DNA from 4 places in the Salinicoccus jeotgali genome. Region 3 is predicted to be linked to each of the others. Evidence: riboswitches for the same ligand, from Rfam matches in the RefSeq annotation. Region 3 holds a riboswitch; each other region holds the start of a gene.
The links. Region 3 has a riboswitch for S-adenosylmethionine ahead of ACZ43I_RS04750 (methionine ABC transporter ATP-binding protein). Riboswitches for the same ligand answer to the same signal wherever they lie in the genome.
Positions count from the first base shown of each region.

Region 1: it holds a riboswitch for S-adenosylmethionine, as region 3 does, so the genes downstream of both, ACZ43I_RS00710 (O-acetylhomoserine aminocarboxypropyltransferase/cysteine synthase family protein) here and ACZ43I_RS04750 (methionine ABC transporter ATP-binding protein) in region 3, are expected to answer to the same signal.
Region 2: it holds a riboswitch for S-adenosylmethionine, as region 3 does, so the genes downstream of both, ACZ43I_RS02240 (methionine ABC transporter ATP-binding protein) here and ACZ43I_RS04750 (methionine ABC transporter ATP-binding protein) in region 3, are expected to answer to the same signal.
Region 4: it holds a riboswitch for S-adenosylmethionine, as region 3 does, so the genes downstream of both, metK (methionine adenosyltransferase) here and ACZ43I_RS04750 (methionine ABC transporter ATP-binding protein) in region 3, are expected to answer to the same signal.

Region 1 covers NZ_AP043830.1:154,081-158,930, reverse strand. Annotated here, with positions in the region: gene ACZ43I_RS00735 (Na+/H+ antiporter family protein) at 1-107, opposite strand, end outside; gene ACZ43I_RS00730 (YflT domain-containing protein) at 296-646, shown strand; gene ACZ43I_RS00725 (DMT family transporter) at 742-1,056, opposite strand; gene ACZ43I_RS00720 (DMT family transporter) at 1,058-1,393, opposite strand; guanidine-I (ykkC/yxkD leader) riboswitch at 1,440-1,535, opposite strand; gene ACZ43I_RS00715 (alpha/beta hydrolase) at 1,628-2,374, opposite strand; SAM riboswitch class I at 2,503-2,598, shown strand; gene ACZ43I_RS00710 (O-acetylhomoserine aminocarboxypropyltransferase/cysteine synthase family protein) at 2,669-3,946, shown strand; gene ACZ43I_RS00705 (homoserine O-succinyltransferase) at 3,947-4,850, shown strand, end outside.
Region 2 covers NZ_AP043830.1:437,472-442,321, reverse strand. Annotated here, with positions in the region: gene ACZ43I_RS02250 (MetQ/NlpA family ABC transporter substrate-binding protein) at 1-464, opposite strand, end outside; gene ACZ43I_RS02245 (methionine ABC transporter permease) at 503-1,195, opposite strand; gene ACZ43I_RS02240 (methionine ABC transporter ATP-binding protein) at 1,192-2,214, opposite strand; SAM riboswitch class I at 2,289-2,388, opposite strand; gene ACZ43I_RS02235 (thioredoxin family protein) at 2,429-2,746, opposite strand; gene ACZ43I_RS02230 (toprim domain-containing protein) at 2,697-3,110, opposite strand; gene gcvH (glycine cleavage system protein GcvH) at 3,171-3,578, opposite strand; gene ACZ43I_RS02220 (Spx/MgsR family RNA polymerase-binding regulatory protein) at 3,615-3,977, opposite strand; gene ACZ43I_RS02215 (thioredoxin family protein) at 4,109-4,426, shown strand; gene aroD (type I 3-dehydroquinate dehydratase) at 4,458-4,850, opposite strand, start outside.
Region 3 covers NZ_AP043830.1:946,742-951,591, forward strand. Annotated here, with positions in the region: gene ACZ43I_RS04735 (prepilin peptidase) at 1-127, shown strand, start outside; gene radC (RadC family protein) at 130-807, shown strand; gene ACZ43I_RS04745 (hypothetical protein) at 826-1,146, shown strand; SAM riboswitch class I at 1,503-1,605, shown strand; gene ACZ43I_RS04750 (methionine ABC transporter ATP-binding protein) at 1,669-2,691, shown strand; gene ACZ43I_RS04755 (methionine ABC transporter permease) at 2,675-3,334, shown strand; gene ACZ43I_RS04760 (MetQ/NlpA family ABC transporter substrate-binding protein) at 3,336-4,139, shown strand; gene ACZ43I_RS04765 (aminotransferase class I/II-fold pyridoxal phosphate-dependent enzyme) at 4,136-4,850, shown strand, end outside.
Region 4 covers NZ_AP043830.1:1,477,615-1,482,464, reverse strand. Annotated here, with positions in the region: gene menE (o-succinylbenzoate--CoA ligase) at 1-49, shown strand, start outside; gene yidD (membrane protein insertion efficiency factor YidD) at 95-337, opposite strand; gene ACZ43I_RS07420 (NUDIX domain-containing protein) at 433-891, shown strand; gene pckA (phosphoenolpyruvate carboxykinase (ATP)) at 964-2,544, opposite strand; SAM riboswitch class I at 2,693-2,796, shown strand; gene metK (methionine adenosyltransferase) at 2,888-4,081, shown strand; gene ACZ43I_RS07405 (nuclease-related domain-containing protein) at 4,271-4,850, shown strand, end outside.

The sequences.
Region 1 (4,850 bases), 790 kb from region 3:
ACAAGTCCACCAGCAAGCGCGCCTATGAAAAGGGCCAATACTACGTTCAATCTGAAGAGGCTCAATAATATCATTACCAGTACTGCTATAAGGACTGCGTTCACAATCAGACACCTTCCGTTCTTTGGGATTTATAATATTGTAATACTAAAGAGTGGCCAAAGTTTTGTCAATGTTTGTATATAGCCACACTTTTGTAAATGTAGCTTAAAATTATGGTGGGAGTTCTTATGTTTAGGTGGATTGTCTACCGGGAACTTAATAGGAATTATGTAAATGGATCGGAGGAAATTTCATGAAACCATTCATTAGACTCTATAAAGATCAGGATGTCTTCCAACAGGCCGTAGACACGCTTATCAATAACGATGTAAATCGCAGTGATATCTATATCCTTTCATATGATTATGATTATACCAAGGAAATTGTCAGCAAGATGGGCATCAACACAGCCGGTGTCATTGAAATGGGAGTCAAAGAAAGTATAAAAGCTACTTTAGAAGACAAGGATACAACCATGAGAAAACAGTTCCAGGATTTCGGTTTCAGCGAAGATGAAGCCGAGCGTTATGCAACTAGTTCCAATGAGGGGGAGACAGTTTTAATCGTGACAAATAATACCGATCTGGAAAAGTATCTAGACTGATGTGTAGAGGCCGCCTTTATTGAAAGCGGCCTCTACTTCTACATCCCTCGTCTTTGAACAGCTTAACTAAAGCTCCCGCTGATCCTAGACGGTTCCTAGGAAATAAGTTTCAGTCCTACAACGGCAGAAATAATCAATAGTATAAACAATATGCGACGCCAATCCCTAGATTCTCCGAAGAAGAACATTCCAAGAAGTGCCCCTCCTGAAGCTCCTATCCCTGTCCACACTGCATATGTCATTCCCATCGGCAATGTTTCCAGTGCGACTGCCAGAAAGAAGAAAGACAGGCCAAAGCATAGGAGAAGGAGCAACAAGGCAGGAAGCGATTTGTCCTTATGCAATTTATTGATAGATAGCACACCACATACTTCAAACATTCCGGCAACTATAAGTGATATCCACGCCATACTAATCCCCCTGCCTTTCCTTGTCATCTGTAACTATCTTCAAACCTATTACACCCACCAATATTAATGAAATCAAAGTGATCTTCAATGGTATAAAGGGCGCCCCAAATAAGATGATTTCAGAGAGCACAGTCCCAAATGCACCCAGTCCTACAAAAACCGCATAGACTGTACCTACAGGTAGATATTCCCCCGCATTAATCATCAAGTAGAAACTGACAAAAATTGCAATGCCTGTAAACAGCCAATGATACCATGAAGTTGAATGGGTCAAACCAATCACCCAACCCACTTCAAAAACACTCGCAATAAATACTTTTATCCATTGTATATTCATCATTCTCCTCCTAGTCCGTAAAAAAAGCCTGGGAGAAAATAGATTTCTCTCCCAGGCTTTTATCCCTCCGTGTCATGATCCGCTCATGCGCCATCTCTTGGACCAGTCCCATTTAGATGGCGGAACCCTAGACGGCTTCATATGAATTTAATGTAAAGTTTAACTGGTTTCCTAGAGATTTTCAAGCGCACGAGCTTTGGAGTCATTCACTTTGCAGCTATATCGTCGATATTTTTAGCGCTTCCACGGGAGACCATCCATAAATCTGGTAATGTCTTCAAAGAGTGTTTCCTGTTCCCGGCTACGAGTCATGAGATGGCTTGTATCTGAATATCCTTTGATATGTTTCTCATCGATCTGCAGTTCATCATAAATCTGCTGCGCACTATGTCTATAGGATTCAGCGTCCTTCTCACCGTATTTTATCGATACGGGCACATCGATTTCCGTTAACCGTCCATGTACTTCATCCATCATTATTTTGAAATCTTTTAGACCTTCCATAGGCGCTTCTTCAATTTCCTTAACCTTTTCTTCTATCTCTTCATCCGAATGCCCAACGAACTTCATGAAATTCCGCGTGTAATCTATCAATCTTCTGTTGATGCCATCACTATCCTTATCCATAGGCACCGACATCGCCACTATTCCTTTTATGTCTTCAAGCTCTTCGCCCGCTTTCAAGGAAAGGAGTCCCCCAAGAGAGACACCAGCAACCGCAATTTCGTCATGGCCATCTTTCTTGAGGTTATCATAAGCTTTTTCTACATCTTGCCACCAATCTCGAGGACCAACTTCCGCCATTGCATCGGGACCCGTGCCATGTCCTGCCAGACTGGGCGCCAATACCGTATAGCCTTCATTCTTCAAATGTTCTGCTAAGGTTTTCACATCTCTTACTGTACCCGTAAAAGAATGCAATAGGATGATCGCTCTATAACCACCTTCATGATATATAGGAGCAGGTTTGACAATCTTCATGCTCATTCCCCTTTTCGTTATTTTATTTCGTTTTCCTTATTAGGAACTCTACCAAACATTTTTAAAGTTTTTTAAAATATTTGACAATTAAATACTGACTATAGTATTATAGCTTTTAATTCAATATTCACTTATCAAGAGCGGTGGAGGGATTGGCCCTATGAAACCCGGCAACCTTTTAAGTAAGGTGCTAAATCCAACAGGCATGTCCTGAAAGATGAGCGACTCGAGAGTCTCCCTTTATCTTTGGGCAGACTCTTTTTTAATTTTAATATATTATCTGGAGGTATGGAAATGTCGGAACACTATCGTTTTGAAACAAAGCAATTGCATGCAGGCCAAGAAGTCGATACGGACACCAAATCACGCGCGCTCCCAATCTATCAAACCACTTCTTATGTATTCGATGATACTAAGCACGCGGCCGATCTATTCGGTCTTCAGGATGCCGGCAACATATATACGCGCATCATGAACCCTACGACTGCAGCCCTTGAAACACGGGTTTCCGATCTTGAAGGCGGGGTTGCAGGCTTGGCTGTCGCGTCAGGCATGGCTGCCATCACCTATGCCATCCAAGGTGTTGCTGGTAACGGAGACCATATCATTTCAACGACTAGCCTATATGGAGGCACACACACCCTATTCAGCCATACCTTCACGAAATTCGGCATCGAGACAAGTTTTGTCGACACAAAGAATCTTGACAATGTTTCACGTGAAATTAAAGATAATACAAAAGCGATATTCATTGAAACAATCGGCAATCCTGAGGGCAATATAGAGGATATTGAAGCATTGGCTCAGATTGCTTCAACTCATGGCCTCCCTCTCATCGTCGATAATACATTTGCCACACCTTACCTTTGCCGTCCACTTGAGCACGGAGCCAATGTTGTTGTCCATTCTGCAACTAAATTCCTCGGCGGACATGGCACCTCTATAGGCGGGGTGATTGTGGACGGCGGGAATTTCAATTGGAACAACGGCAAATTCCCGGGGCTTACTGAACCTGACGACTCATACCACGGGCTTGTTTTTACCGAAGCATTCGGCCCGGCCGCTTACGTGTTCAAACTTCGAACTACGTTATTACGTGATACAGGCGCTGCGATATCCCCCTTCAATGCATTTCTACTGATACAGGGCATCGAAACATTATCCTTGAGGATGGAGAGACATGTTGAAAATGCAGTAGTGGTAGCAGAATACCTCGAAGCTCATGAAAAAGTACAATGGGTGGACTATGCGGGGCTTAAATCCAGTAAATATAACGCTCTGCAGAAAAAATATCTTCCAAAGGGCGCCTCCGCCATATTCACTTTCGGTGTGACGGGAGGGTATGAAGCTGGAAAACGTTTCATTGAATCTTTGGAGCTCTTCTCCTTACTCGCTAACGTCGGCGATGCAAAATCTCTGGTGATCCATCCCGCTTCAACGACACACTCGCAACTCGACGAATCTGAACAGTTGAAAGGCGGCGTCAGACCTGAAGCCATCCGAGTATCTATAGGGTTGGAACACATCGATGATATCATCGGTGACCTCGAAAAAGCTCTGGATGCGATTTAAATGCCTATAAAAATAATCGAAGGTCTACCTGTCAGGGAACACTTGCACAATGAAAATGTCTATACTATAGAAGAGCATCGTGCACATACTCAAGATATTCGCCCACTACGCATTCTCATTCTGAATCTGATGCCTAAAAAAGAAGAGACGGAGTTACAGCTTCTCCGTCTCTTAGGCAATACGCCACTGCAGATCGATGTGGATTTCATGCATATGAACAGCCATATCAGTAAGAACACACACACCAGCCACCTTCAAAAGTATTATCACACATTCAGGGAAATAACTGACAGGCGGTATGACGGTATGATTGTGACCGGCGCGCCAGTCGAAAAACTAGATTTTCACGAAGTGGATTATATAGACGAACTGCGCGATATGATGAAGTGGTCCGAAACTCATGTATTTTCAAGATTCTTCATCTGTTGGGGAGCTCAATTCGCATTGAACCATTATTTTGGCATTCAGAAGTTTTTGCTTTCAGACAAACTGTTCGGTGTATTCGACTATGATAACCTCAAACCTGGTCACCCCTTACTGAGAGGGTTTGATGATGTCTACCGGGTCCCTCAATCCAGGCATGCTCAAATAGATTATAAAGCGGTTCAGCATACAAAGGGGCTTGAGATATTGACTAGTAACGACCGCTTTGGCCCAGACATAATGAGTACTGGTGATCAGCGTGACCTCTTCGTCCTCGGTCACCTGGAATATGGGCGAAACACTTTAGGGGAGGAGTATGAAAGAGATTTGCGCACGGGCGGAAAAATTCTGCCACCCTGCAATTATTTCATCCAGGATGACCCTACTTCCAGACCTCTGTTCTCCTGGAAGAGCCACGCCCATCTCCTTTTCAGTAATTGGATCAATGAAACATATCAAAATACTTATTACGACCTCACAC
Region 2 (4,850 bases), 510 kb from region 3:
GAAACGAGGATGGTTGCGCCCTCTGGCAAGTCTTCTAGGGCATCATAGTCTTTCGAATAGACGGCCATAGGTTCTATATGAATGTTCCCTGCACTTTCTAGATCATAATCATGGGAGTCCTTTTCCGTTTTAAGATACGGTGTGTGCTGAAAGTAGTTTGCATCGACTTCCTCATCCGCTAAAAGACGGTTTGGGGTAGTGTAGTCATTGACGATTGAAATATCAAGTTCGATCCCTTCTGATTCAAGCAGACTGGCTGCCTTTTCAAGGATTTCGGCGTGTGGGGCGGGAGAAGCAGCTATCGAGAGTTTTCCGCCAGCCTCTTCAGTTTCTTCTTTTTCACTTGTTTCAGCATTCTCTGCACTTTCCTCGCTGTCATCTGAAACGGCATCTTTGGAACCACCGCATGCTGTCAGGAGAACTGCAAATGCCAGCAGGCTAAAAAACAATAGATATTTTTTCATGATTAATTCCTACTTTCCAAATGTATTTATAATGATGGCTATCTTTTATCCACAGTTTTGGCGGTGAAATCCCCAATGAACTGGATGATAAAAACGATCGCCAATATTATTATCGTTGCGACCAGAGTGACATCACTCTGGCTTCTAGTGAAACCGACCATGTAGGCAAGGTTGCCCAGCCCGCCGGCTCCGATGACTCCTGCAATGGCAGTGGAACCGACCAGCATGATCGCTGTGACTGTGATTCCTGATATCAAAGCCGGCAGAGATTCCGGCAGGAGCACTTTCCTGATGATTGTCCAAGTGCTTGCCCCCATGGACTCCGCTGCTTCAATTACACCTTTGTCAATCTCTTTCAGCGCTATTTCCACAAGCCTTGCATAGAAGGGGGACGCTCCAATGATCAACGCCGGCAGGGCACCTTGGGAGCCCATGATGGTACCCATCAACACTTTAGTGAATGGTATCAGCAATATGATTAATATTATGAACGGTATAGCCCTGAACAAATTGACGAGGAAAGCCGTTACGCCATAAATTGGTGCACTTGCTGCATGCTCTTTCTTGGATGACAAGAATAGGATGATGCCTAGGATCAGGCCGAAGACAAAGGTGAACGCGGTTGAAACTATCGTCATATAGAGAGTTTCCTGTGTAGCCGTCCACACATTCCCCCATCTGACATTCTCAAAAGAAATCATTTCCTGGAATGCTGTCACAAAATCCGTCATTGTTGCTCCACCTCCACTGTTACATCGTGCTCAGCAAGCTCCTCACCAAGAAATCCCAACTTCTCTTCATCTACTTCTATGGCAACGTAGAGGTGACCGTAGGATTCGTTATTGGTCCGTTTGATGTTGCCAGATAATATATTCAAGTCCAAGTTGTATTTTTTGATGACTTGGGAAACGATAGGCGCCTTGGACTGGGACCCGACAAATCCAAGCTTCAAAATCTTGGAAGCTGGGAACATCTCTTTTACCTCTTCAAAAGACAGTGCTGATTCTTCGTCATTGATATCGTCTTTAACAAATCGTTTCGTCACGCTATGTTCAGGGTTCTGGAATAATTTTATAATCGGGCCTGTTTCAACTACCTTACCGTTTTCCATGACAGCACCTCTATCACAGATTTTACGGATCACATGCATTTCATGGGTAATCAGAACAATAGTCAAGTCCATTTCATCCCGAATTCTGACCAGCAGCTCAAGCACCTCATCTGTCGTTTCCGGATCGAGCGCGCTTGTCGCCTCATCACACAGCAGCACTTCCGGACGGTTAGATAATGCACGGGCAATCCCCACCCGTTGCTTCTGGCCCCCAGACAACTGGCTCGGATGATTGTCTTCACGTCCTGTCAGTCCGACCAAAGCAATCAGTTCGGCGACTCTCTTCTCACGCTCCTTTTTTGGCACACCGGCAATTTCAAGCGGAAAACTGATGTTCTCGGCGACCGTCCTCGACCAGAGAAGATTGAAATGCTGAAAAATCATAGAAACTTTCTGACGTTTTCTCCGAAGTGCAGGGCGTGTCATCGAGGTGAGGGCATCTCCACTGATCACCACATCGCCTGAAGTTGGCTGCTCCAGGCCGTTGAGCAGCCGGATCAGTGTGGACTTCCCAGCCCCAGAGTAGCCTATCACCCCAAATATCTCGCCCTGACGGACATGCAGATCTACCCCATCCACTGCTTTTATATCTGCGGCTTTAGTCTTAAATGTCTTGGTCGCTTTTTTTATGTCTATCATCATGCTCCACTCCTGCCTATAAAAATAAGAAAGCCTACTCAAAAAATGAGTAGGCTTCTGGTATGATCCGCAGCCTCTCATCTTCGATCCTAAGATCTAGTGAATTAGCACCTTGTCATAATGACGGTTGCCGTGGCTTCATAGGGCACTTCCCTCCACCACTCTTGATAAGAGTCTTGTTATTCGATTGTTAACCATAATAGCACCAGTCGGTCTAGACGTCAACAAAAAATTCTTCTAATTTTTCAGTTAAATGGGGGACGGATTGAAATGCATAGATTTCTTCCTTCAACTCCCCATTTTTAAAAAGGAGAAGTGCTGGTGCAGAGCGGATCTGATATCTTTCAATCAATTCTTTTTCATAATTCAGATCCACTGCTGTATAGGAAAAACTTTTCATCTCCGCTACTACGTCCAGCATCTTTTCAGCAATCCTGCAATTGGCGCAAATTGGCGCGTAGCAGTAAAGGATGAAAGTGTCTTCAGCTTGAATATGACTGATTATATCGATTTTTTCGGAGGATTTCTTCATTTTCGAACTTACCTTTCATGAGCAGTCTTTCATCGACGTAAAATCCATGATGGGCGAGCAGCATCGCCAGATAATCGAGCGGACACCGGCTCACTTCACCATAATTCGAATCTATATAAACGTGCGTGCCCTCGCTAATATGCCTTTTGAACCACTGCCTGATCTTTCTTCCTTCGTTGTCTGAATCGGTCAGTATATAGACATCAGAGCCATTCGATTCTTCCAGAATGTCATCCAATTTGGAGATTCCCATGGTACCATGCGTACATATTATATGTACAGGTTCCACAAGTACTTCCTTGATGCGGTGCTTATCTGTTTTTCCCTCTACAATGAGTATTTTATCAGAAACATGCACAGCCATCACCTCTGGTTCATGATAGGTTTTAAAAAAACTCTGGACATTGTCCAGAGTTCAAGTGTTCTATGCGTCCACCATTTCATCATAAGCATCCGCATCCATCAGCTTATCGACCTGTGAATCGTCGGAAAGTTCGACAACAAGCATCCAGGCCTCTTCATAAGGAGATTCATTGACGAGTTCAGGGCTATCTTCCAGCTCTTCATTTATTTTTACTACTGTACCACTTACCGGTGCATATAATTCAGATACAGTCTTAACTGATTCTACGCTACCGAATGATTCCCCAACTGTAATATCGTCACCCTCAGCAGGAAGCTCGACGAATACGATGTCCCCGAGTTCTGATTGTGCAAACTCAGTGATGCCGAGTGTTACTTTGCCCTCTTCCACCTTGACCCATTCGTGGTCTTCTGAATACTTGAATTCTTTTGGTGATGCCACAATAAAAACCTCCTTTTTCTTATACATATATATATTCTCACATACTTTGCCATTTAAGCAAGGTTAATCATCCATGTCAAAAGTTCTCCTATACTCTGCCTCTTTAAAACCAAGCAGGATGGTTTCTTCACGATAGAGTAATGGTCGTTTTATGAGCAGCCCGTCCGCCTCCAGCAAGCTAAGCTTCTCATCGTCGGATAAAGTATCAAGGCGCGTCTTAAGATTCAACTCCTTGAATTTTTTCCCACGTGAATTAAAGAATTCGTTCAAACTTTTACCGGATTTCTCAGCCATCTCCGATATTTTTTCTCCAGATGGTGGATTTTTCACGAGATTGATGTCCTCAAAAGGGATATCATTCTCTTTCAAGAAGTTTTTGGCCTTACGGCAAGTCGTACATTTTGGATATCCATACAATATAGTCATCAATTTCCTCCAATAGTTCAATTATAAGATATTTCATTCAAATTTTCCATGGATGTTGGGGTCTGGCATAATTTCATATTATAAAAAAAGATGGTAGACTGAAACATATCGATATATAAAGGAGTATGATTATGAAGCCGATTACTGCATACGATGATTACAGCCAAAAAATTCAAGGTGATGATAAGATCATCATCAAGTTTTTCGCGGACTGGTGTCCGGACTGCACGCGTATGAATATGTTCATCGACCCTATCTTGGAAGAATACAATCACATTGATTGGTATGAGCTGAATCGGGATGATGTGCCTGAAGCTGCAGATGAAAATGATGTCATGGGGATTCCGAGCCTGCTCGTTTTTCAAAATGGCAAGAAGCTCGCCCACCTGCATTCTGCAGATGCCAAGTCGCCTGAATCCGTCCAGGAATTCCTGAAATCAAATATATAATCAAGTAAAGTGCCCTTCCGAGGCACTTTTTTTATTTACCTTCCTCAAACAACCTAAGGTTTTCCTTCAGATCCTCTGCATGAATCTGGCCAGGTGCAGCTTTGTGAAGTATGTAACCGTAGGTCAGGCATGAACCGAAAACTCCGCCGGCCACCCTAGTAATCTTTCCGAGTTCCCCCATGGCGATGCCGACCACCCTGCAATCAAACTGTTGACGGGCATCATGGACTGCACTCAATATGCTGAGGACGTCACGTCCCCCGCCCGGTTGGTAGGCCAGTTTTAAAATGTCTCCTCCGCTTTCGAGCATATCCCGATATGTTGCCATCATTTCGTCAAAGTGGGGAGTGTCCTGAAAGTCATGCTGACTGAGGATGATGCCTATCCCCTTGGATTTTGCACGTGCGACGAGGTTATCGATGAT
Region 3 (4,850 bases):
ACTGCATTTCTATAAAACAAAGTTACCCGTTAAGATCCCTCTGGTTCCATTTATTACTACGGCTATTATACTTTCATTTTTGTTATATGATGATTTGAATTCTATATATTTTGGAGGCTTCCTATAAGAATGTTAATTAAAGAGATGCACTTTTCGGATAAACCAAGAGAACGACTGATGATTTATGGACCTGACAAGCTTACCAACCAAGAATTGCTTGGGATAATCATCAATACCGGCCACAAAGAGGAGTCTAGTATTGGAATTGCAAACAAAATCATAAAGGATATGAAATCTGTTCGTGAACTGCGTGAACTTACCTATCAGGAGTTAATCAGCATTAAAGGTATTGGGGAAGCAAAAGCAATAACAATATTAGCAGTTATTGAACTAGCAATAAGAATGCATACACATTCATTAGAGGAAGATCTTTACATAAAAAGCCCAGATGATGTTAGTAAACTGCTTATGGAAAAAATGAGGTATTATCAACAAGAGCACTTTGTAGTTTTGTATTTATCAACCAAAAATATGATTATTCACCAAGAAACTATGTTTAAAGGGTCTTTGAACACTTCGATAGTACATCCTAGGGAGGTATATAAAGAAGCAATAAAGAGGAGCGCTGCCGCGATAATATGTGTACATAATCATCCTAGTGGTGACCCTTCGCCTTCGAGAGAAGATATCGAGGTTACAAAACGTTTGTATGAGTGTGGGGAAATGATCGGCGTCGACTTTTTAGACCATATAATCATTGGGTCTGGAAAATATATTAGCTTGAAAGAGATGAATGTCATTAAATAGGTAGAAGGGGATGGAAAAATGGGTTTGGATATGTATTTATATCTTGAAGATAATGAAACAAAAGAATTTATAGAATATAGTTATTATAGGAAATTTAACGCTCTTCAAGGCTATTTTGTAGATAATTTTTCCTTAGACAACTGTGGGAAAGTAAAAATTGAATTAAAAGTTGCTAGTAAGTTATATGTTTTACTAAATGAGATTAGATACAATCCCGAAAAAGCTGAGGTTTTGCTCCCTATTCATAAGGGGCCATTTTTCGGTTCATACGAATATGACAAGATTTATCATAACCACATTAATCAAGCTGCATCTGATTTTATCACGCTAAATTTATAGATTATAATCGATTCACTCTTTACTACACATCAAATTGGTAATTTTAACTAAGGATCGAATAGTATGATGGGGAGTTAAGTTTTACATAATAAGGATGTTATTCAGATGATGCTACGCAATATTTCTTAAATAATGGTAGTTCCATAATCCTTTGATAGATTCTATATGTTATTTAGAATCTAGATATCATATTTGTGAGTAAAACAGGGTGATGACATCACCCTGTTTAGAAGTCTTCTTGGTTTGAGATTATCAATATCATGATTTCTATAAATTTTTAAATTATAATTCAAGTATTATTAATATATTGACAATTCTAATAATCTCGAGTAAAGTGATATTCACTCAATTAAATACATTTATCCAGAGAAGTGGAGGGATTGGGCCCTTTGAAGCTTCAGCAACAGGCTATTATGGTACTGTGCTAAATCCTACAAGCGGATGCTTGGCAGATAGATATCTTTAAGCCATTTGCATTTAGCAGATGGCTTTTTGTTTTTAATATAAAAAGGATGTGGTGGCGTGGCTATTGAAATTACCGATGTCTCTAAAGAATATTTCGTTAAAGGAAAAAGGATAGAAGCTCTGAAAAAGACGACGCTCTCCATTCGTGAGGGTGAGATCTTCGGTCTGATTGGCTTTAGTGGCGCAGGGAAAAGTACTCTGTTGCGCCTGATCAATTTGTTGGAACAGCCGACTACCGGCAACATCAATGTTAATGGTACGGATTTGGGCAAGTTGGCAGAGCGAGACTTGCGTGCAAAACGGCAGAAGATCGGGATGATCTTCCAGCAGTTCAATCTGATTGAAACTAAAACTGTATACCAGAACATAGAATTTGTGTTGAAGGCGAGCAGTTATGATAAGAAGAAAGTGCCGTCGCGCATTGAAGAGTTATTGTCGCTTGTGGGCTTGAGCGACAAGATGGACAGCTACCCCAAAAATTTGAGTGGGGGACAGAAGCAGCGTGTCGGCATTGCGCGGGCGCTGGCCAATGAGCCTGAAGTGCTTTTATGTGACGAAGCGACGAGCGCACTCGATCCTGATACGACAAAAACAATTTTGAAACTGCTTAAGAAGATCAATAAGGAGTTCGGGATCACCATTGTATTGATCACCCATGAGATGGAGGTCATAAAAGAGGTTGCTGACCGAGTAGGTGTGATGACGGCAGGGGAAATCGTGGAGATGGATGATGTCTACGCAGTCTTCAGCCACCCGGAGCATAAGGTGACGAAGGGGTTTGTTCAGGATATATACGATTTCACCATCCCGCCGCATATTGAACTGAATAGTGAATCTGAAGTGATCACCATCAAATTCTTGAATGAACATGCAGAAGCGAATTATGTCAATCAGCTCTACCGCCACTTTGATTGCGATATAAGCATCTTGAACGGGCGCATCGAATACATCCAGGATATGCCCCTTGGATTTCTGATGCTCCACATTAAAGGCAGACAGGAAGAAATCGCCAGACTGAAGCAATTCATCGACGACTCAAAAGGAATAGAGAGGGCTGAGATATATGGAAAGATTGATTGAAATTACACCGCTGTTATACCGGGCATTGCTCGAAACGACCCTGATGGTCTCGATATCCATATTCTTTGCGGTGCTGCTTGGACTCCCGCTCGGTATATTGCTGTATGTGACTGCGAATCCGTTGCTCTATAGGATAAAACCACTGAACCAGTTTTTAGGGGCGTTGACGAACGTGATCCGGTCGTTCCCTTTCATCATATTGATTGTAGCGATCATGCCGATTGCGACTTGGCTGACAAACAGCTCCCACGGGCCGGTATTTGCGAGCGTGGCCCTTTCCTTGGCGGCCATCCCGCTATTTGCCAGACTGGTGGAGACAAGCTTCAATGGAGTGGATAAAGGCGTGATTGAAGCAAGCATTGCCGGAGGCGCATCACTCTGGCTGATCATTACGGATGTGTTGGTCCCGGAAGCGAAGCGGGGCATCACCCAGGCGATTACGCTGACGATCATCACCATTGTCGCCTTCAGTGCCACAGCAGGGGTCGTCGGCGGGGGTGGAATCGGAGATCTTGCGATACGATACGGATATTACCGCTATGACACCGTGACGATGATTGCGACTGTCGTCATTCTGATTATAATTGTCCAACTCATCCAGATAATCGGGGACTATTTGAGCCAAAGAGAGGAGAGGAACTGATATGCGTGGGATATTGATATTCCTTGCTTCAACACTTGCAGTCATTATAGGAAGCAGCGCACTGCTCTACGAAGGGGAGGGGGAAGTGATCACCATCGGCGCTTCCACCGGCCCCTACAGTGATATGGTGAACTTTGCATTGAAACCGGCCTTGGAAGAACAGGGCTACACGGTGGAGATTGTTGAGTACACCGACTACATCCAACCGAATAATGCTTTAAATAATGGAGATCTGGATGCGAATCTTTATCAGAACAAATCGTTCATGGCTGACTTCAATAAGGAGAACGGTACGGATTTCCATAATCTCATCCAAGTGCCGACTGCACCTATGGGACTCTATTCCAGCGAGTATGATTCATTGGATGAAATAGAAAACGGCAGTGAAGTGGCGTTGCCTCTGGATCCCGTCAATTCTTCAAGGGGATTCCAGACGCTTATGGATGCTGGTCTGATTGAAGTTGCAGAAGACGCAAATCTACTTGCGATAGAAGAGAAGGATATATTAAAGAACAATAAAAATCTGGAATTCGTCTACCAGGATTCAGGGCAGCTGCCTAGAAGTGTCGATCAGATCGGATTATCGCTCGTGCCGGGGAACTTTGCGCTAGCAAGCGGAATGGATCTGGCCGATGCGCTCCAGCTTGAAGATATGAATGAGAATTACAGGAATCAGATTGTCGTAAATGCTTCAGATAAAGACAGCAAAATGGCAGAGGACCTCATCAATGCAGTTGAGTCGGAACACTTTAAACAGACGATAGACGAGCAGTTCAAAGGATTCGATAAACCAGAAGGAGAATGAAGATGAACAAACTACTCTCAAGTATTCCCGACAGCTATTTTAAGACGGCTATGGCTGGAGAGGTACCATCCGGTCCCCTCCCACTGATCAACCTCGCAGTCGGCATACCGGATGCCGAGACACCAGAACCCATTCTGAAGCGAGCGGCAGAAGCCCTTTACCAACCAGAAAATCAACGGTACGGACAATTCAGGGGGAAACAGTCATTTAAGGATGCGATCATCGATTTCTACAAGCATGAGTACGATGTGGAGTTGGATGAGGACAATATCGCACTGCTGTACGGCACCAAGAGTGCCCTAGTGCAGTTTCCGATGATGTTCATCGAGCCGGGGGAAGGGGTCTATCTGCCTAATCCAGGCTATCCAGATTATGCAGCCGGTGTTGAATTGGCGAAAGGGGTGATCTATGATCTACCGCTTCTTGCAGAAAACGAATATTTGCCGGATTACGATGCGTTAGATGACCAAGAGAAGGCCAATGCGCGGCTGTTATATTTGAATTATCCGTCGAATCCGCTCGGTGCAGTTGCGGACCGAGCATTTTTCGATCGTACGATAGCGCAGTTTAAAGGAACAGGCACCTGCGTAGTACACGATTTTGCCTATGCACCATTTTCATTTGATGGGAAACATCCCAGTATACTCCAGAGTGAAGGCAGCCTCGACTGTGCCATTGAAATTTATTCTCTGTCGAAAGGATTCAACATGT
Region 4 (4,850 bases), 530 kb from region 3:
GGGACAAAACCAGCAAGTTTACGATCAAAGTAAAAATGGCAGTCATTAAAATGACATGACCCTGAAAACCTGCATCATGCGCAGGCCCTCAAGGTCATGTCGAACTGTCGCTTCTTTTTTTATTTTTTACCGGCACAGGATCAAAACCGCCTTCATGGAACGGGTGGCATTTGAGTATGCGTCTGACAGCCAGATACCCGCCTTTTAAAGCGCCATGTTCCTGTACAGCATCGATGCTGTAGTTCGAACAGGTCGGATAGAATCTGCAGCTTGGTGGAAACATCGGGGAGATGGCCTTCTGGTAAAAACGAATCATGGATAGAAGGATTGATTTCATTTGTTATCACCGCTCTTTTATTTATAACTTCCATAATATAAGGTACACTGGATTTAATCAAATTTAAGACTCAAAATCGATTTGGAGAGGATGCAATGCTGGAATTTACAGATCATCATGAACGCAAGGTCACTTTTGACCCAAATAGTGCAGAAGATGCAGACCATGTGCTGGGAATCTGCAAGATGGATGGAAAATATCTATTCACAGAACATAAGGTCCGCGGCATTGAATTCCCGGGTGGCAAGTTGGAAGATGGTGAGACGCTCAGAGAAGCATTGCAACGGGAAGTGTTTGAAGAGACGGGCGCGAGCCTCGCCGAACTCAAGTATATGGGGGCATATACTGTACATGGCACCCAACCATTCAAAAAAGGAGTCTACTTCGGCATCGTCGATGACCTTTTCTTCAAATGTGAATACATGGAAACTTATGGCCCTGTCGTCTACCCTTCGATAGAGGCAGTGCCAGAAGAAAAGCGGAGTTTCCTGCTTGATGACCCGTGCATCCACTACATATATGAAATCAGTAGAACTGATGGCTTTTTCAGTTGAGCATTCCAGATGACAAATAAAAGATCAGGTCGCAATGCGACCTGATCTTTTATTATGGTGCAGGCAGCTTCATCAGACTGTGAAGCCACCTTTTTGTGCGATATGTTCGGAATCTTTACTGAACTTTTTGAAGTTCTCGATGAATGATTCCTTCAGTTGCTTCGCTTTTTCATCATATGCTTCTTCGGATACCCATGTATTGCGCGGATTCAATATCTCCTTCGGTACACCAGGTACAGAAACCGGTATACTTAGACCAAAAACGGAATCTTCTTCGAAATCATTGAGGACAAGTTCTCCACTGATGGCGCGCCTTACCATGGAACGCGTATATTTGAGATCCATACGCTTGCCGACGCCGTATTCTCCTCCGGACCAACCGGTGTTTACGAGGTAGACATTGACGTTATGCTTATCGATGAGGTCACCCAACATATTCGCGTAAGTTGTCGCATGAAGCGGCAGGAATGGAGAACCAAAGCATGTAGAGAAGACAGGCTGCGGAGAAGTGACGCCGCGCTCTGTACCTGCAAGTTTGGAAGTGAAGCCGCTTAGGAAATGATACATGGCCTGTGACTTAGTCAGCTTAGAGATGGGAGGCAACACGCCGAATGCATCAGCAGTCAGGAATATAATCGTATTCGGGTGGCCTGCCACTGAAGGGATGCGTGCATTGTCGATGTAATCAAGCGGATAAGCTGCACGTGTATTCTCAGTCAATGAATTATCATCATAGTCCGGAGTGCCTTCTTCATCTACTGCCACGTTTTCCAGAACCGTTCCGAAGCGGATTGCCTGGTAGATTTCTGGTTCCTTTTCAGCAGATAGATTGATCGTTTTGGCATAGCAGCCACCTTCGATATTGAACACACCATTTTCATTCCATCCGTGCTCATCGTCACCAATCAGTTCCCGTTGCGCATCTGCAGACAATGTCGTCTTTCCGGTGCCTGAAAGGCCAAAGAACAGTGCAACATCCTTATTCTCACCGACGTTGGCAGAGCAATGCATGCTCATGACTCCTTGTTCTGGAAGCAGATAATTCATGACCGAGAAGATGGATTTCTTCATTTCACCAGCATACTCCGTACCGCCGATGAGGATTATGCCTTTTTCGAGGGAAACGATGATGAACGTTTCCGATTTGGTACCATCGACTTCAGGGTCTGCCTTGAATGTCGGGGCGGATACGATGGTGAAGTCAGGATTGATGTTAAGAGCCGCTTCTTTCGTTTCCGGTCTGATGAACATGGTGCGGGCAAACATATTGTGCCAGCTGTATTCATTTATTACTCTAAGATCAAGGCTGGTTGCCTCGTCAGCACCTGCGTGCCCGTTGAAGATAAAGACTTCTTCCTTCTTATCGAGATAGTCGACGACTTTCGCAAAGAGGTTGTTGAAGACTTCTTCGGAAATTGGCTGGTTGACTTCTCCCCAATCAACCTTGTCCCTGGAAGTGTCATCTTCGACGATGAAGCGATCCTTAGGACTTCTGCCGGTATACTTTCCGGTTTCTGCACGCAAAGCCCCCGTATTGGTCAGTTTTCCCTCTCCTCTTTCCAAAGATTTTTCGACAAGTTGGGAAGTGGGGAGTTGAATGTGTGCCGCATCCTTCGACACGAGATTTTGAATTAACTCGGAATGGTTTACCATTGTTTATGCCCCCGTTTTATAGATTATGCATAGATGAAGCTTTTCATGAATTAGTATAACACATTCATAATTGAGGTGACATAATAAATATCAAACAAGAATGGCTTGATTTGAAACCTCTCATCTAGTATATTATAGGTTAAGTTATCTCTTATCAAGAGCCGGTGGAGGGAACATACCCGATGAAGCCCAGCAACCTCTTTACTGAAGAAAGGTGCTAAAGGATGCAGAAGTGATTCTGATCGATAAGGGGAAGAGCGGAGCCTTTTCTCGTCTTATGGAGAAAAAGGCTCTATTTTTTTGCAGTGGGAGATAGCTAATATACTTAAAGGAGATAAAGTTAATGGCAGAGCGTAGACTTTTCACTTCGGAATCTGTTACTGAAGGTCATCCCGACAAGATTGCAGACCAAATTTCCGATGCGATACTTGATGAGATACTGAAAGGTGATAAAAATGCCAGGGTGGCCTGCGAGACGGTGGTCAATACTGGTATGGCACTGATTGTTGGAGAGATAAGTACAAATACTTATGTAGATATTCCTAAAATCGTCAGGGAAACAGTCAAAGATATCGGCTATATCCGTGCTAAATATGGTTATGACTATAAGACGATGTCAGTACTGACGGGAATTGATGAACAGTCTGAAGATATCGCCCAAGGTGTTGATGACGCTTTTGAAACGCGCGATTCGTCAACCATTTCAACAGGGGCAGGCGATCAAGGTCTGATGTTTGGTTTTGCGTGCGATGAGACAGAGGAGTTCATGCCGCTGCCGATCGCCTTGGCACATCAGCTTGCCAAGCGGTTGACGGATGTACGTAAAGAAGAGATCATCAATTATCTGCGACCGGATGGTAAGACTCAGGTGACGGTGGAGTACGACGAGGAAAATAATGTAAAGAGAATCGATACCATCGTCATTTCTTCACAGCACCATGAAGAAGTGGAGACGGAAAAGATCCGCGAAGATCTCATTAACCATGTCATCCGTGAGGTGGTGCCTGAAGAACTGCTTGACGCAGACACACGTTACATCATCAACCCGACGGGCCGTTTCGTCATCGGAGGTCCTCAAGGTGATGCAGGGTTGACTGGACGCAAGATCATCGTCGACACATACGGAGGATATGCCCGCCATGGTGGAGGGGCTTTCAGCGGTAAAGACCCGACTAAAGTCGACCGTTCTGCAGCCTATGCTGCGCGCTATATCGCAAAAAACATCGTGGCGGCGAAAGTTGCCGCGAAATGTGAAATTCAACTGGCTTATGCGATAGGGGTCAGCGAACCGGTCTCGATCTCAGTAGATACATTTGGAACCTCTGAATATAGTGAGTCGGATATCGTTGCGGTTATAAGGAAGCAATTCAACTTGTCGCCTGACGGCATCATAGATATGCTTGACCTAAAGCGCCCGATATATAAAGCGACGGCGAGCTACGGCCATTTCGGCCGTAACGATGCTGAATTCCCATGGGAGAAGATTGATAAGGCCGCTGCCATAAAGACAGAACTTGAGAGTGTCACGATGAAATAAATGGATAGCCCCCTATGAAACAGGGGGCTAAATTACATAAGTACGCTAATCCGGGATATTTAGATGCATGTGCATTATTTTCCCTGAAAAGCTCACTTTTTCTATGTAAAGATATAGCATTTCCGGTATAATGAACGGAGTCTTAATTAAGACGGGAAAGTCAAACAGGAAAGGAATTGAGGAAAGTCCATGAATACAGATATTTTTACCAATCCGATATTCATCGTGGTGGCAATTCTACTTCTTATCGTTGCAATTGCGTTCCTGGTCTATTATTTCAGGAATAGAGGTAAAGTGAATACGCTCCGGGAGGAGTATGATAAAGAGAAGGATGCACTGGTCGAACAATATGAGGCTGATAATGCAGCCGAGCGCCAGGAACATGAAGAGAAATTGTCGTCAGTCAATGAAAAATATCATGAAGAAACGACATTGCTCAACAATAAACTTTCAAGCCTGCGCCAGTTTACTGTAGACAAGGGAGAGTACTTGACTGATCTATCGCTCATACAGCTGAAGGACCGCCTTGTGGCAGATGAAAAGATCAGGGAGACGGATATGTACATACTCTCCAATGTGTATCTGCCTTCACGCAATTACACGAACACCCGTAAAATCGATCATCTGGTACTTACGCGGACGGGCATCTATTTGATCGACTCCAAATATTGGAGTGGGCATATACTGCATGGTGTCAATGAAGAGAATTTTGAACAGTTGCCTTATGTAGAACATTTCTTTGATCTTCTGGATATTGACAAGGCAAAAG